Regions from separate parts of the Stenotrophomonas sp. YJH_SMC_138 genome, predicted to be linked through region 2. Evidence: riboswitches for the same ligand, from Rfam matches in the RefSeq annotation. Region 2 holds a riboswitch; the other holds the start of a gene.
The links. Region 2 has a riboswitch for cobalamin ahead of AC5P7I_RS17565 (epoxyqueuosine reductase QueH). Riboswitches for the same ligand answer to the same signal wherever they lie in the genome.

Region 1: linked by a shared signal. The riboswitch ahead of btuB (TonB-dependent vitamin B12 receptor) and the one ahead of AC5P7I_RS17565 (epoxyqueuosine reductase QueH) in region 2 are both predicted to bind cobalamin.

What each region holds. Positions count from the first base shown of each region.
Region 1 is NZ_JCAFTB010000003.1:163,318-170,885, forward strand. It holds gene gph (phosphoglycolate phosphatase) at 1-35, shown strand, start outside; gene btuB (TonB-dependent vitamin B12 receptor) at 129-1,970, opposite strand; cobalamin riboswitch at 2,086-2,308, opposite strand; gene AC5P7I_RS08945 (histidine phosphatase family protein) at 2,451-3,029, shown strand; gene AC5P7I_RS08950 (TfoX/Sxy family protein) at 3,120-3,482, opposite strand; gene AC5P7I_RS08955 (GAF domain-containing protein) at 3,479-3,961, opposite strand; gene bioD (dethiobiotin synthase) at 4,030-4,713, shown strand; gene AC5P7I_RS08965 (aminotransferase-like domain-containing protein) at 4,789-6,237, opposite strand; gene msrA (peptide-methionine (S)-S-oxide reductase MsrA) at 6,480-7,217, opposite strand; gene AC5P7I_RS08975 (cytochrome c biogenesis protein DipZ) at 7,232-7,568, opposite strand, start outside.
Region 2 is NZ_JCAFTB010000009.1:113,271-120,838, reverse strand. It holds gene AC5P7I_RS17585 (NADH:flavin oxidoreductase/NADH oxidase) at 1-342, shown strand, start outside; gene AC5P7I_RS17580 (LysR family transcriptional regulator) at 346-1,257, opposite strand; gene purU (formyltetrahydrofolate deformylase) at 1,372-2,223, shown strand; gene pncA (bifunctional nicotinamidase/pyrazinamidase) at 2,356-2,982, opposite strand; gene AC5P7I_RS17565 (epoxyqueuosine reductase QueH) at 3,038-3,724, opposite strand; cobalamin riboswitch at 3,886-4,115, opposite strand; gene AC5P7I_RS17560 (nicotinate phosphoribosyltransferase) at 4,249-5,658, opposite strand; gene AC5P7I_RS17555 (bifunctional nicotinamide-nucleotide adenylyltransferase/Nudix hydroxylase) at 5,723-6,772, opposite strand; gene AC5P7I_RS17550 (patatin-like phospholipase family protein) at 6,966-7,568, shown strand, end outside.

The DNA.
Region 1 (7,568 bases), on a different contig from region 2:
AGTTGCCGGGGTTGGCCGCGGGCGTTCGGGTGTAGAGCCGAGCCCACGCTCGGCTGCTTCATTGCGTGAGCCGAGCATGGGCTCGGCTTTACAGTAGATCGACGCCGGGCGATGCCCGGCGCGCGCCTTCATTTCGGCTGGTAACGCACGCTCAGCTGGTATTCGCGGCCGGGCTGGTTGAACCACGCCACCGTCTCGTAGCGGCGGTCGAACACGTTGGCGGCACGTGCCAGCAGCGACCACGCCGGCGTCAGCGCGTACTCGGCGCGCAGGTCCAGCGTGCCGTAGCCGCCGACCTTCACCGCGTTGGCGGCATCGTCATAGCGCTTGCCCGCACCCTGCACGGTCAGGCCGGCGCGGAAATCGCCGAAGCGGCGGTCGACGTCCAGGCGCGCGGTCTGCTGTGCACGGCGCGGCAGCCAGTTGTCGAACTGGGTGCTGCCATGGGTGCGGTTGCGCGGGTCGGTGTAGCTCAGCTGCGCGTTGAGGTCGAAGCCGGCCAGCAGCACGCCACCGGTCAGTTCGGCGCCACGGATGCGCGCCTTCTCCACCTGCTGCATTTTCATCGTGGACGCATCGTAGGTGATCAGGTCATCGATGCGGGTCTCGTACACGTCCAGGCCCCAATGCCAGCCCTGGCCCTGCTGCGAAACACCGAGGTTGGCGCTCTTGGACTTCTCCGGCTTCAACGTCGGCACGCCGCTCCACGGGTCGTACAGGTCGCTGAAGGTCGGTGCCTTGAAGGCGGTGCCGTAGCTGGCATTGACGCGCAGGCCGTGGTCCAGCTGCATTGCCCAGCCGAGACTGCCGGTGGCGTGGTTGCCGAACTGCTGGTTGTCGTCGTTGCGTGCGCTGGCCTGCAGCTGATGGCGGCCGAAGCGGCCCTGGTACTGCACGAACACGCCGGTGTTGCGACGGCTGTCGACGAGGTAGCCCGCGCTGCTGCCGTCCAGGTTGTCTTCGCTCCAGTCCACGCCGGTGCTCAGCAGCTGGCTTCCGGTCAAGGTGAAGTCACCCTGCAGCGAGGCGCTATCGCGGTGGGTCTGCGCGCTGCCGCGTGCGCCGAAGTCGCCGAAGTTGTCCGATTCGTTGTCGCTGCGGCCGACGTTGGCGGTGAACGCCAGGCGCCCGGACGGGGTGTAGCGCACCTTGCCGGCCAGCACCTGCTGGCGGGTTTCCGAGTAGTTGTAATAGCCGTCGTAGTGGTTCCTGCCGTCGGCGCGCAGCGCACTGCCTTCCACATTCCACTGGTCGTTGAAGGTGTAGCCGCCACGCAGGCTCTTGGACAGGTTGCGGTAGCCGTCGCGGTCGGGTTCGTCAGCGAAGCAGCCGGTGAACAGCGTCGCCGAGCCACGGCAGGCATCGACGCCATCGGAATGCTGGTAGGCGATGTCGGCGCCGAACCAGCCGCGTTCGGTGCCACCTCCGATGCCGCCGCTGGCTTCGCGCAGGCCGTTGCTGCCACCACCGAGCTGGAAGTGCGGAGCAAAATCGCCCTGGTTGCGGCGGGTGAAGATCTGGATCACGCCACCGATGGCGTCGGCGCCGTACAGGCTGGACTGCGGGCCGCGCACGATTTCCACGCGTTCGATCTGCGCCAGCGGCAGGTCCTGGTACATGGCCAGGCCGAGGTCGGCACTGTTGATGCGCACGCCATCGACCAGCACCACGGTGTGGCCCGAGTTGGTGCCGCGCAGGAACAGCGAGCTCTGCTTGCCGAGCCCGCCGGCATTGGTCAGGTTGATGCCGGCGCGGCCGCGCAGCAGTTCCTGCAACGAGGTGGCCTGGCTGGATTCGATCTGCGCGCGGTCGATCACCTGGGCTGGTGCGATGCTGTCCTGCAGGGCGATCGGGGTGCGGGTGGCGGTGACCAGGATCTGGTCGAGCGCGGTGGTGTCATCGGCGGCCTGGGCCAGCGCGGGCAGGGCGGCCAGCACGGCCAGGGACAGCATTCGGGACTGCAGCTTCATGGGGGACTCCAGGTGCCACGCACGCCCGCGTGGCGAAGGGGAGGAGCCGCGAAGGCAGGCATGCGCCGACGCCGCAGCGCAGGCTGCGGTCATCCAGCGCCATGCCCACCGCACCGCGACCTGAGGCTTCCGGGCCGGTCTCCGGGCTTGCCGCCGGGTGGCGCGAGGCCACCGTCCAGGCGCCTTCCCATGCCTGCGGCACAGTGGCGTTGTTGCCTGGAACTGACGTGCTTACCGTTGCGGGGGCAGCGCCGGCCTGGCGTGGATTCACGCGTCACCGGCTTCCCGTTTCAACCTGCCGGCCGTGGCTGCAGGTCACCTGGAAGTGCGCGCAGTCTACGGCATCGCAGGCGGCCCGTAGCGTCGAGCGTACCCGACTGCCTTTGCTGTGCCCTTAGAATGGTCCCTCGATCCCGTGGTGCCGTTGCCGATGTCCGCCCGTTTTCCGCTGTTCCCGCGTTGCCTGTACAGGACGCACGCATGATCCTCGACCTGGTCCGCCATGCCGGCAACGGTCGCGATGAGTTCCTCGATGGCCGCAGCGATCCACCGCAGCTGGCCCGCCTGCCGCAGGAACTGGTCGACGCCTACGCTGCGCAGCCCTGGGAACGGGTGATCAGTTCGCCGCGGCTGCGCTCGCTGCACACGGCGATGGCCCTGGCCACGCCGCGCGGGCTGGACGTGGAAGCGGAGGAGGAATGGGAAGAGCTGGATTTCGGCGATTGGGACGGGCAGTCGCTGTTCGACCTGCCGGAGGATGCACTGGCGGCCTTCCATGCCGATCCGCATGCATTCCCACCGCCCAACGGTGAAAGCTGGGGCCACTTCGAGCGGCGTATCGCGCGCGCGCTGGATCGACTGCTCGATGATGACGACCCGGTGCCAACGCTGGTGGTCAGCCATGGCGGCCCGCTGCGCATGGTGCTGTCGCAGGTCTGCGGCCTGCCGATGTCGCTGTGCTGGGCACTGCGCATCGACCACGGCACGCGCCTGCGGGTACGGCTGGAACGTGGCGAAGCCGGGCTGGCAGGCGAGCTGCTGGAACTGCAGCAGCCGTAACCCATCGGTAGTGCCGGCCGCTGGCCGGCAGTCTCGGGAACGCTGCGAAGATCATGCAGTTGCCGGCCAGCGGCCGGCACTACCAGGCCGTCAATCCTCGTCCGCATCCTCGGTCACGCTGTCTTCCGCGTCATCGTCGGCATCGAAGCGCTGCTCATGCACCGGACCCGACGCCGGGCCGGCCGCCTTCAGCGGATGCGCGGCGATGCGTGCTTCGTAATCCTGCACCAGCGCCTCACGCTGCGGCTCGCTCAGTTCCTGCCAGTGGCAGTCCAGCAGCGCGCCTTCCAGCGAGTACAGCAGGTTCAGGCTGGGCTTGAAGCCGGCGCGCTTGACCTTGACGAAGGCGCCGACTGCGCCGGTCGCAACCAGGTCCTCGCGGCTGCGCAGGCCGACCTGGCGCAGCCACGCTGCACTCTTGGGGCCGATGTTGCGCAGCTTCGGTGCGCTCATCCCAGCGCCTCGACGAACACGCGGGCGATGGCTTCCAGGCCGGCCTGGTCATCGGCATCGAAGCGGCCGATCTTCGGGCTGTCGATGTCGAACACGCCGATCAGTTCATCGCCGCGCAGCAGCGGCACCACCAGTTCCGAACGCGAGGCCGAATCGCAGGCGATATGGCCGGGGAAGGCATCGACGTCGTCCACGCGCTGGGTCACGCGCTGGCTGGCGGCGGCACCGCACACGCCCTTGTCCAGCGGGATGCGCACGCAGGCCGGCAGGCCCTGGAACGGGCCGACCACCAGCTCCGTGCCGTCGTACAGGTAGAAACCCACCCAGTTCAGGTCGGGCAGGGCGTGGTAGACCAGTGCGGAGAGGTTGGCCGCGTTGGCGATGCGGTCGGACTCGGCGTAGACCAGGCCACGGGCCTGTTCCAGCAGCTGGGCGTATTGTTCCGGCTTGCTGCCGGTAAGCGAGGCATTGGCGAACATGCCCGCAGTCTAGCAAGCGCGCCGGGCCGGCGATAATGCACGCTCTGTTGCCCTGTTGGAGCCCATCGATGCCGTTGCCCGCTACGCTGCCGCCCGCCCTGTTCATTACCGGCACCGATACGGAGATCGGCAAGACCGCGGCCAGCACCGCGCTGCTGCATGCGCTGCGCCGGCGCGGCCTGCGCGCGGTGGGCATGAAACCGGTGGCCAGCGGCAGCGAAGACCTGGGGCAGGGCCTGCGCAACGCAGACGCGCTGGCGCTGCAGGCGGCCAGCTGGCCGGTGCCGGACTATGCCGATCTGAACCCGTATGCGCTGCGGCAGCCGCTGGCACCGGAGCTGGCCGCTGCCGAGGACGGCGTGCAGGTGGAACTGGCGCCGATCGTGGCTGCGTTCGCGCGACTGCGCGCGCAGGCCGACATCGTGGTGGTGGAAGGCGTCGGTGGGTGGCTGGCGCCGGTCTCGGCCACGCTGGACCAGCTGGACCTGGTGCGAGCACTGCAGTTGCCGGTGCTGCTGGTGGTGGGCATGCGGCTGGGCTGCGTCAACCATGCGCGGCTGACTGCGCAGTCGCTGCAGGCCAGCGGCGTGCAGTGCCTGGGCTGGATCGGCAACCACATCGACCCTGCGATGCAGCGCCAGGATGAGAACATCGCCACGTTGCAGCAGCGCCTGCCGATGCCGTGCTGGGGACGGCTGCCGCATCTGCCGGGAGCGGATGGCGAAGCGCTGAGCGCGCACCTGCTCGAGTGATCCTGGGTAGTGCCGGCCGCTGGCCGGCAACCGCGTCCACCCGGTGATCCCGATGTTGCCGGCCAGCGGCCGGCACTACCGTGCTGCGGCCGCCAGCTCCCGCGCGATCGCGCCCAGTCGTTCCACCGCGCCAATGAAGCGCGCATCCAGGGTCTGGCAGCACGACAGCCGCAGGCAGTGGCGGTATCGCGCGCCACGTGAATAGACCTGGCCGGGCATGAACACGATGTCCTCCTGCAGCGCTCGCTCGAACAGCTCGCGCGTATCCACGCCCGGCAGTTCCAGCCACAGCAGGAATCCGCCCTGCGGTTCGGTGGCGCGGGTGCCGGCCGGGAAGTGCTCGGCCACCAGCTGGCGCAGCCGTCCCACCTGTTCGCGGTATAGCCGGCGCATGCGATGCAGGTGGTGCTCGTAGCTGCCCGCTTCCAGATACGCCGCGACCGCGTCACCGAGCAGCTGCGGCTCGCCGCCGGTGGACTGGAATTTCAGCAGCGCGATGCGCTCGGCGAAGCGGCCGCCATCCAGCCAGCCGATGCGGTAATCCGGCGCCAGTGTCTTGGAGAAACCTCCGACCACCATCACCCAGCCGTCGCGATCGAAGGCCTTCAGCAGGGGCGCCGGCGGTTCGCAGAACTGCAGCTCGGCGTACACCGCGTCCTCGATCAGCGGCAGCTGCCGTGCGTTGACCAGCTCGGCCAGGCGCTGCTTGGCGGCGGTCGGCATGGTGCAGCCGAGCGGGTTGTGCACGGTCGGCATCACCACCAGCGCGGCCAGCGGTGTGTGCTGCAGCAGCGCGTCCAGCGCATCCACATCCAGTCCGTGCTGCGGATGGGTGGGCAGCTCGATGGCCTGCAGGCCGAGGTTGGCCAGCAACGGATACAGGTTGAAGTAGGACGGTGCCTCGATGCCGACCGCATCACCGGGCTGGGTGACCGCGCGCAGCGCCAGCTGCAGGCCCTCCATCGCACCATGGGTCAGCAGCAGGCGTTCGCTGTGGGTGTGCAGCCCCATGCGCGGGCCACGCCGCACGATCTGCGCCAGCAGCCGTGGCGAGCCGTTGGGGCGCGCGTAGGTCTCCACCGTCTGCTGGCCGTGGCGCAGCACCTGTGCGGTATGCCGGGCCAGCTGCGCGCCCGGATAGAACTGGCGCCCGCGCGGACCGGCAAAGGCCAGGTCGATCACACCGGGGCGGCGCTGTGCTTCCAGCACGCGGGCCATCAGCACCTGCTGCAGTGGTGCGGTGGGTGCGGACGGGGTATCACGCAGCGAACGCTCTGGCACCGACAAGCGCGGCGCCACCTCGAAGCCGGCTTTGGGCCGCGGAATGACCAGGCCGGCGTCCTCCAGCTGGCGATAGGCGGCAATCACCGTGTTCAGGCTGAGCCTGCGCTGCAGGGCCATCTGCCGCAGCGAAGGCAGGCGGCTGCCAACCGGAAGGCGTCCGCCGTGGATGGCCTCGGCCAGCTCGTCGGACAGCCGTTGGTAGCGGGGTGGGATCATCGCGCTCTGGTCATCTGTATCCATCGAATTTCCCACCATCTGGTGCTGTACCCATGATGATGGCGAGCCTAGCATGTCGTTGTCGGCCGGGCCTGATCGGGGCACGGCCGATACTTCCCAAACGCACGGCTGGATGGCCGTGCGTCTTTTTCTGTGTGTAGAGCCGAGCCCATGCTCGGCTGCACTTCCGCCAACAGCAGCCGAGCGTGGGCTCGGCTCTACAGAGAGCACCGCCGAGCGTCGGTCAGCCCAAGGGGGAATGCCGGCTACCGCATCGGCACCAGCACCGCCTCGCGCCGGTACAGCGCCGGGAACTGCTTGCCCAGCGCGGCCAGCTTCGGTGCGTCGTAGTAGCGGATGTAGGCCGCCTGCGGGTAGTTGGTCATGTAGTTCTGGTGGTAGCTCTCGGCCGGGTAGAAGCGCTGGCCGCTGACCAGCTGGGTGACGATCGGCGCGCGGTAGCTGCCGGCCTGGCCGAGCTGGGCGATGTAGGCGCGGCTGGCAGCCTGCTGGCGTGCGTCGTCACTGAAGATCGCCGAGCGATACTGGCTGCCGTGGTCCGGCCCCTGCCGATTGAGCTGGGTCGGGTCGTGCACCACCGAGAAGAACACCTGCATCAGCTGCCCGTAGCTGACCTGGCGCGGGTCGTAGTTGATCTTCACTGCTTCGGCATGCCCGGTCTGGCCACCGCTGACGCGCTCATAACGCGCATTGGCCGCACTGCCACCGATGTAGCCGGACACGGCATTGCTCACGCCCTTGACGTGCTGGAACACGCCCTGCACGCCCCAGAAGCAACCACCGGCGAACACCACGCTGGCGTGGGGGGCGTCATCGCGGAACGCCGCATCGCCGGTGGGGGCCGGCAGTGCCTGGATCTGCGCGCTGGCTTCGATCGGCGCCGCAATCGCGCCGTGGTCAACCAGCAGCACACCGGCAATCAAGGCCGTGGCCACCAGGCCGGCCACACCGGCGGCGATGCCCTGTTCAAAGGAGAGTTTCATCATGTCCTCCCGGTTCAACCGAAGGTGAAGGCATAGGCCTGCACGCCCGCATCGAGGAACTCGATCTCGAAGCGATGCGGACCGACTGCGCCGCGCTGGCGGATCAGCTGGTACAGGCGGTGCTCGTCGACGACGCCACTGCCATCGGCACCAACATCACTGCCGGCATCGGTGGCGGGCAGCGCTTTGCCGTCTAGCCAGACGCGGAAACGCACTGGCCTGCCGTCCTCGCTCGGTGCCAGCACCAGGTGCAGGTCGCGCGCATGGAACTGGAAGGCGATGCGGCCGCCGGCCTGCTGCAGCTGTGCGGCCTCATCGGTGACGGTCCAGCGCCCGGACAGCCCCCACTGG
Region 2 (7,568 bases):
CTGGACGCGCGCGGCTGCAATTTCCTGCATGTCTCCAGTGGCGGCCTAGACGAGCGCCAGAAGATCACCGTCGGTCCGGGCTACCAGGTGCCGTTCGCGGCGGCGATCAAGGCCAAGGTGCGCATGCCGGTGATCGCCGTGGGCATGATCACCGAACCGGAGCAGGCCGAATCGATCCTGCGCCATCGCCACGCCGATGCCGTGGCCCTGGCGCGCGGCATCCTCTACGACCCGCGCTGGCCGTGGCATGCCGCCGCCGCATTGCGCGACAGCGTGGAACCGGCGCCGCAGTACCTGCGCTGCGAGCCGCGCGATGCGCGCGGCGTGTTCAAGGCGCGCTGAGGGTCACACCCGCCAGGCCGGCGCCATGCCGGCCTGCAGGTGCTCGAACAGCGCGCGGATCTTGGCGGTGAAGTCGCGGCGATCGCTGACGCAGAAATAGACCTCCATCGGCTCCGGACGCCACGTGCTGTCGGCGCCGAACACGGCCTGCAGGCGTCCATCGCGCAGGTAGGGCTCGGCCACGAACGCAGCCAATCGCGTGATGCCGGCACCGGCCGCCGCCAGCGACGCCAGCGCATCGATGTCATCGCAGACCATGCTCGGCGGTAGCACGGCGTCCACACGCTGGCCGTCCTTCAGCAGGCCCCAGCGCAACGGCCGGCCATCGGTGGGGAAGCGGTGCAGCAGCCCGCGATGGCTGCCCAGATCCGATGGTTCCTGCGGGGTGCCATGGGCCTTCAGGTAGGCCGGCGAGGCGCAGAACACGAACGGTACGCGTGCCAGCTGCCGTGCGACCACGCCGTCTTCCAGCTGCGCGCCGATGCGGATGCTGGCATCCACCGCCTCTGGACCATGCTGCACGGCGCGGTCGGTCAGCCGCAGTTCCAGCTGCAGCTGCGGGTAGCGTTGCTGCAGTGACGGCAGCAACGGGGCCAGCACGTGGCGGCCGAACGCGCTGCTGCTGGCGATGCGCAGCGGCCCGGCCGGTTCGATATCACCGGAGGTGACCATCGTCTGCGCGCGCGCCAGGTCGGCCTCGATGTGGCGGACCTGCGCCAGGTACAGCGCGCCGGCCTCGCTGAGCGCCAGCTGGCGCGTACTCCGGTTCAGCAGCCGTACGCCCAGATGCGCTTCCAGCCGGTTGATGTTCTGGCCGACTGCGGTGGCGCTGATGCCAAGGATGCGGGCCGCGGCGGCAATGCTGCCGGTCTCTGCGGTGCGGGTGAAGCTGCGGATCAGTTGCAACAGGTTCATGACCGACCAGCTTGCCACGGTGATGGCCAAGTATCGCTTGGGACTGAACCAAGCGGTTCGGTTGCATCGGTGATCATCCGGCTGCTGGGCAGGAAGCTGCCCTACACTGTGGCGATGCGCCCCGATTCCATCCTCACCCTGTCCTGCCCCGACCGTACCGGCATCGTCTATCGCGTGTCCGGCCTGCTGTTCGACCACGGCTGCAACATCCTCGACGCCCAGCAGTTCGGCGATGAGGAAAGCGGCCGCTTCTTCCTGCGCGTGCATTTCGACCGTGACGCCGGCCTACCGCTAGAGACCGTGCACGCCGCGATGGCCACGCTTGCCGAAGGCTTCGGCATGGACTGGCAGCTGCATGATGGCCGCCGCCGGGCACGCCTGCTGGTGCTGGTCAGCAAGCAGGGGCACTGCCTCAACGACCTGCTGTTCCGCGCCCACAGCGGCCAGCTGAAGGTCGACATTGCCGCGGTGGCCTCCAACCACGCCGACTTCGCGCCATTGGCCGCGTCCTACCAGGTACCGTTCCACCACCTGCCGGTGACCGCCGATACGCGTGCGGTGCAGGAGCAGCAGATCATCGACCTGGTCGAGCGCGAGCGCATCGACCTGGTGGTGCTGGCACGCTACATGCAGATCCTGTCACCCGCGCTGTGCCGCGCGCTGGCCGGGCGTGCGATCAACATCCACCACAGCTTCCTGCCCAGCTTCAAGGGCGCGCAGCCGTACCACCAGGCACACGCGCGCGGGGTCAAGATCATCGGCGCCACCGCGCACTACGTCACCGAGGATCTGGACGAAGGACCGATCATCGAACAGGACGTGGCCCGCGTGGATCACGCCATGGCGCCGCGCGAGCTGGTGCGGCTGGGCAGCGATACCGAATCGCTGGTGCTGGCACGCGCCGTGCGCCGCCATGTGGAGCACCGCATCCTGCTCAACGGGCATCGCACGGTGGTGTTCCGGTAACGTGCTGCCCCTTCCAGGTCCGCCGGGCATGGCCCGGCGCTACCAAGGGTGCTATCCGGTAGTGCCGGCCGCTGGCCGGCAACTGCATGGATCCCGAGGTTGCCGGCCAGCGGCCGGCACTACCGTTGTGGGTCAGGCGGTCGCGATTCCCGCCTTGCCCAGCGCATCGCGCACCATCGCGTCGTTGGCTTCGGTCACCGGTCGGGTCAGGTCCCACAGGAACTTCACCCGGAAGCCGGACTTCACCGCATCCTGCGCGCTCCACAGCACGCAGTAGTCGCGGGCCAGGCCGCACACGTGCACTTCGCGGATGCGGCGCTCGTGCAGCCAGCCGGCCAGGCCGGTGGCCGGGCGCTCGCCATCGGGGCCATGGTTCTCGCGGAAGGCGCTGTACGAATCCACCTGTTGGCGCGTGCCCTTGCGCAGGATCAGGTCGGCCACGGTCCAGTCCACGCCCGGGTGCAGCGCGGCACCGGCGCTGCCCTGCACGCAGTGGTCCGGCCACAGGGTCTGCGGCTGCGCGTGCAGCAGGATGGTCTCGAACGGGCGTTGGCCGGGGTGCTGGCTGGCGAACGAGGCATGGTCGGCCGGGTGCCAGTCCTGTGTTGCCACCACGGTGCGGTAGCGGCGCTGCGCCAGCAGATCGGCGATCGGTGCCACCAGCGCATCGCCCTGGTCGCAGGCCAAGGCGCCACCGGGCATGAAGTCCGGCTGCAGGTCGATCACCAGCAGGGCGACATCGGCGGGCAGGGCGGTCATGGCAGTTCCGCTACAACAGAAGGGGCGACCAGCGTGGCCGCCCCATGCCTGCACGTCAATCGTCCTGTGGCGTCCCAGCGTCCCGCCCGTAGTACAGCAGGCCGATCCTGATCCGCTCGCGGCCATTCTCGCGGCGATGGCGGTTGGCATCGCGCAGCGAGTACACGCAGCCGCAGTATTCCTGCTGGTAGAACTGCTCGCGCTTGCTGATCTCGATCATGCGGCTGGCGCCGCCGCCCTTGCGCCAGTTGTAGTCCCAGTACTGCAGGCCTTCATAGCGCGACGCCGCACGGATCCCGCAGTCGTTGATCTGCGCCATGTTCTTCCAGCGCGAGATGCCCAGCGACGAACTGATGGTGTCGTAGCCGTGCTCGTGCGCATACAGCGCGGTGCGCTCGAAACGCATGTCGAAGCACATCGTGCAGCGGATGCCGCGTTCAGGCTCGTTTTCCATGCCGCGTGCACGGCTGAACCAGTTGTCGGTGTCGTAGTCGCAGTCGATGAAGGGAATGCCGTGCTGCTCGGCGAAGCGGATGTTCTCCTGCTTGCGCAGCTCGTACTCCTTCACCGGGTGGATGTTGGGGTTGTAGAAGAAGATCGCGTAGTCGATCCCGGAGGCGGTGATCGCCTCCATCACTTCGCCGGAACAGGGCGCGCAGCACGAATGCAGCAGCAGGCGCTTGCCGTCGGCGGGCAGGGTCAGGGTGGGGCGTTGGAGCTCGGTCATCGTCAGGTACCGCATGGACCGCCGGCAACGGCGGTGGCCCATGCATCAGCGCGTGGGTGAACGGGTCTGGCCGGATACCGTGAACAGGACGCGCGCGGCCACACCGCCTGCACGCGCAGGACGACGACGGCCCCGGCAACCTCCCCGCGGAGATTCCAGGTCGAGTCAGGGGACGGTCGTGTCCCCCGGCCGGGGCCGGTATTCGGGCTGATGGACACGGGCCGCAGCCCACCTACTACCCGCCGCTTCCCAGGCGCGAGCCCAGTGCTGTTGGCAGGATTCGTTTCCATTCACCGCTGCGGGGCAGCTCCGGAATGGACGCGCGAGGCGCCTTCACCGGATTCCCGTTTAAATCCCTCCCCGCGCCGCAGCGATGGGAGGGATACCTTCGGCGTGTGCAAGGTGGACCTGTTGGTGGCGCCGGTCAAGAGCGCAGGGGTCAGAACCCGCTACGCTGCAACGGGATCCGACCCCAGCGGAAGGAAGGGGTCGGATCCCGCTGCCACGCAGCGGGCTCTGACCCCGGTCGGGATGCACCTTCAATGCCCCACGGCCGCCCGCGTGCGGATGTCGTCCAGCCGCTGGTCGTGCAGCAGGCGGCCGTTCTCCCACACGGTCACCATTGCGTCCTCGAAGCCGTCCGGCAGGGTGTCGTCGCCGTTGGCCGGCAGCGGCACCGTGTGCAGGCTGCCATCGTCCAGGCGGCGCAGCAGGCGCATGCGGCCACGCTTGCTGGCCTTGCCGGCGTCGGTAACCGGGTCCTTGTAGACGTCGATCCACTCACCCTCGACCCGTGCGGCCGAACACTTCAGCGCGAACTTCTGCGTATCGCGGTCCAGCCGCTGCAGCAGCGCACCGCCCATGCCGAAGGCCACGTTGTCGACGGCGTAGCCGTCGTTGGTGATGCGCTGCAGGATCGCCCGGATGGTATCCGGGTTGATGCCATCGCCCTGGATCACCCGCACGTGGTTGAGCACGCGGTAGCCCTTGCCGTTGAGGCTGTGGCCGAACGCTTCATCCAGCCGGCGCAGGCTTTCGGCCACCACCTCCACCGGGTCCCCCGAGTCCGGGCGGATGACCAGGGTGGCGCCCGAGGCGATCACTTCATCGCGCAGGGTGGTACCCCAGTGCTCGCTGATGGCGCGGTAGATGTCATAGCTGTCCGATACCACCGCCACGATCGCACCGGGCGTGCCGAACTGGCGCAGCATGTTGCGGTAGGCGTCCACCTCGCGCTCGCGGCCCCAGCTGGTGATGGTGCTGTGCTCGGCGGCGGGAATCGAATAGCCGGCCATCGGCGCGTGGTAGTGCGCGCGCGCCAGGCACAGGGCCGATACGGTATCGGTGCCGAGGAAGTTGACCAGGTGCGCGGCACCGCCCAGCGCGGCCGATTCCAGGCTCGAGACACCGCGCGCGCCGAAGTCATGCAGCTTGAACGGCAGCTGCCCCTGCGGGTCGTCGCTGGTCTGCTGCAGGAACGCGGCAATGGTCTGCCGTGCGTGCCAGCTGATGGTGGCCACGGTGACCGGGTACCACACGCGCAGCAGCAGCGTTTCCAGGTACGACGGCACCCAGAACGCGGCCGGATCGGTCGATTCGATGGTCATCAGCGCCTGGTGGGTGGGCACCACGCTGCCCTCGGGAACGGCGCGGATGCGCACCGGCAGGTGGCCGCCAAGCCGGTCGACGATATCGCGCCAGCCGGCCTCGTTGAACGGTTCGCCATGCGCGGCGAATACCGCAGCAGCGTCGTCGATGTCGGCGTGGGTGACCGGCCGTGCCAGCGCGTCCTTGAGGATCGCCTGCAGGCCGAAGAACACCGTGCGATCGTGCAGGCCGCCACGTGATTCGACGTAGAAGAACGTGGCATCGGTACCCGGCGGGTACTGCAGCCAATGGCTGGCCTTGTAGCTGTCGGTGTTGAGGAGAAGATTATCGAGGTAGTGCATGACGGAAGCTCCTTCGCGTCGGGTGGCACCGGCGGTCTATCCGCCAGTGGGAAAGCGGGGCCGGTCAGCCGCGGCCGAGGAAGTACTCCAGGATGTGCAGGTGGTCTTCGAACAGCTGCGGGCCCATGTCCAGGGCCTCACTCACCGGTATCCAGCGTGCCTTGTCGGCATCGTCGCCGCCGCGCACCGGCGGCAGCTCGCCGGCCGGAAACTCGAAGTGGAAACCGTGGGTGATGGTGCGGCCACGCTGGCTGCGGTCCGGGTGGTCGAACACCTGCTGGCCCTTCAGCGACCCCTTCAACACCGGCAACGGAATCTTCAGGCGGGTTTCCTCGCGCAGTTCGCGCAGGCAGCTGTCGAGCAGGCTCTGTTCCTGGCCGACGAAGCCGCCGGGCAATGCCCACAGCCCCTTGCCGGGTTCCGAGCGGCGACGCACCAGCAGCACGTGGCCCGAATGCACCACCACCGCATCGGTGGTGACGAAGGTGGGCGCGTAGGGCGCATCCTTCCAGGCGGCCTTGTACTGTTCGATGAAGCGGTACTCGGCCACCAGCTGGCCATACGCAGGCGCGCTTTTGCGGAACGCTTCGAGCATGTCGTACACCGGCGCCGGCACATTGCCACGCAGCATCAGCAGCGCGCCGTGGAAGTCGACGTCGCCGGCCTCGAACAGGTAGCGCCGCAGCTCGGTGGCCGACAGGGTGGCGGTGTGCTGCACGTCCACCAGCGGCCACTGCGGGAACTCGCGCAGGTAGTAGCTGGACGCATCCTTGTCCATGCCGATCAGGCCCACCCTGGCATCGGCGGCGGCACCGTCGTTGCGCAGGGCGTCAGCCACCTGGCGCTGCACGTTGGCGATCCACTGTGCTTCGTTGTACAGGTGGTCACGCAGCGGGCGGATCAGCAGACGGTCGGTGTGGCCGTCGAGGGCCGCCTGGATCATCACGGCGCGTTCGGCCACGGTCCAGGGATTGCGGAGGCTGCGGGGGGTATCGGCAGAGCCGACCAGGAAGATCAGCTTGCGGGCCCGGCTCAGGGCCAGGCGGGCAACGGCGGCGTGGCCGTTGTGGAAGGGCTCGAATCGCCCGATGAAGACGAGATAGTCGAATTCCATGAGAATCCCTCATGTCGTTGTGGCAGCCGCGGGTCTGTCCCTTGGCTTGCTGCAGATGCTACGCCGATGGCGGGGCGGGTCAAGCCTGCAGCCGTGCTTTCTGCTGAACGGCGCATTGCGTGCGCGGACTGCGCCGTTGTTCTCAGGCCCTGAGAAGCCCCTGCGCCATACTGCAACCCACGCGGCGGACGGCATGCTCGGGGGCAAGACAGTGGCGGACAAGTACTGCGATCTGGTCATGAAAGGCGGCATCACCAGCGGCATCGTGTACCCCAATGCGGTACTGGCGCTGGCCCGCGAGTATCGCTTCAAGAGCATCGGCGGCACTTCAGCCGGCGCCATTGCGGCAGCGGTGGCGGCTGCAGCGGCCTGCGGCGATCGCCGCCAGCAGGCCGGCGAGCAGCTGCCCGGCGATGCAGGCTATGGCGGGCTGTCGGCGGTGTCGGCACAGCTGTCCCGGCGCGGCTTCATCTACAGCCTGTTCCAGCCGGCGCGCGGCGCGCGCGCGGCCTATCGGCTGCTGGTGGTGCTGACCGGCAATGCCCGCCTGCCGCACAAACTGCTGTGCCTGGCCGTTGCGGTATTCGAGATCGCGCCGCTGGAAGTGCTGGTGTCGCTGGCGCTGCTGCTCGGCCTGGGCTGGTGGGGCGGTGGCTGGAGCGGCGTGGCCGCCACGCTGCTGCCATCACTGCTGTGCGCCTACGGTGCGGGTGTGGCCGGTGCCGCGCTGCGGGTCGCGCGGGTGGCGCGTCGCAACCTGCTGGGCCTGTGCAGCGGCCTCAGCCGCGATCCACGC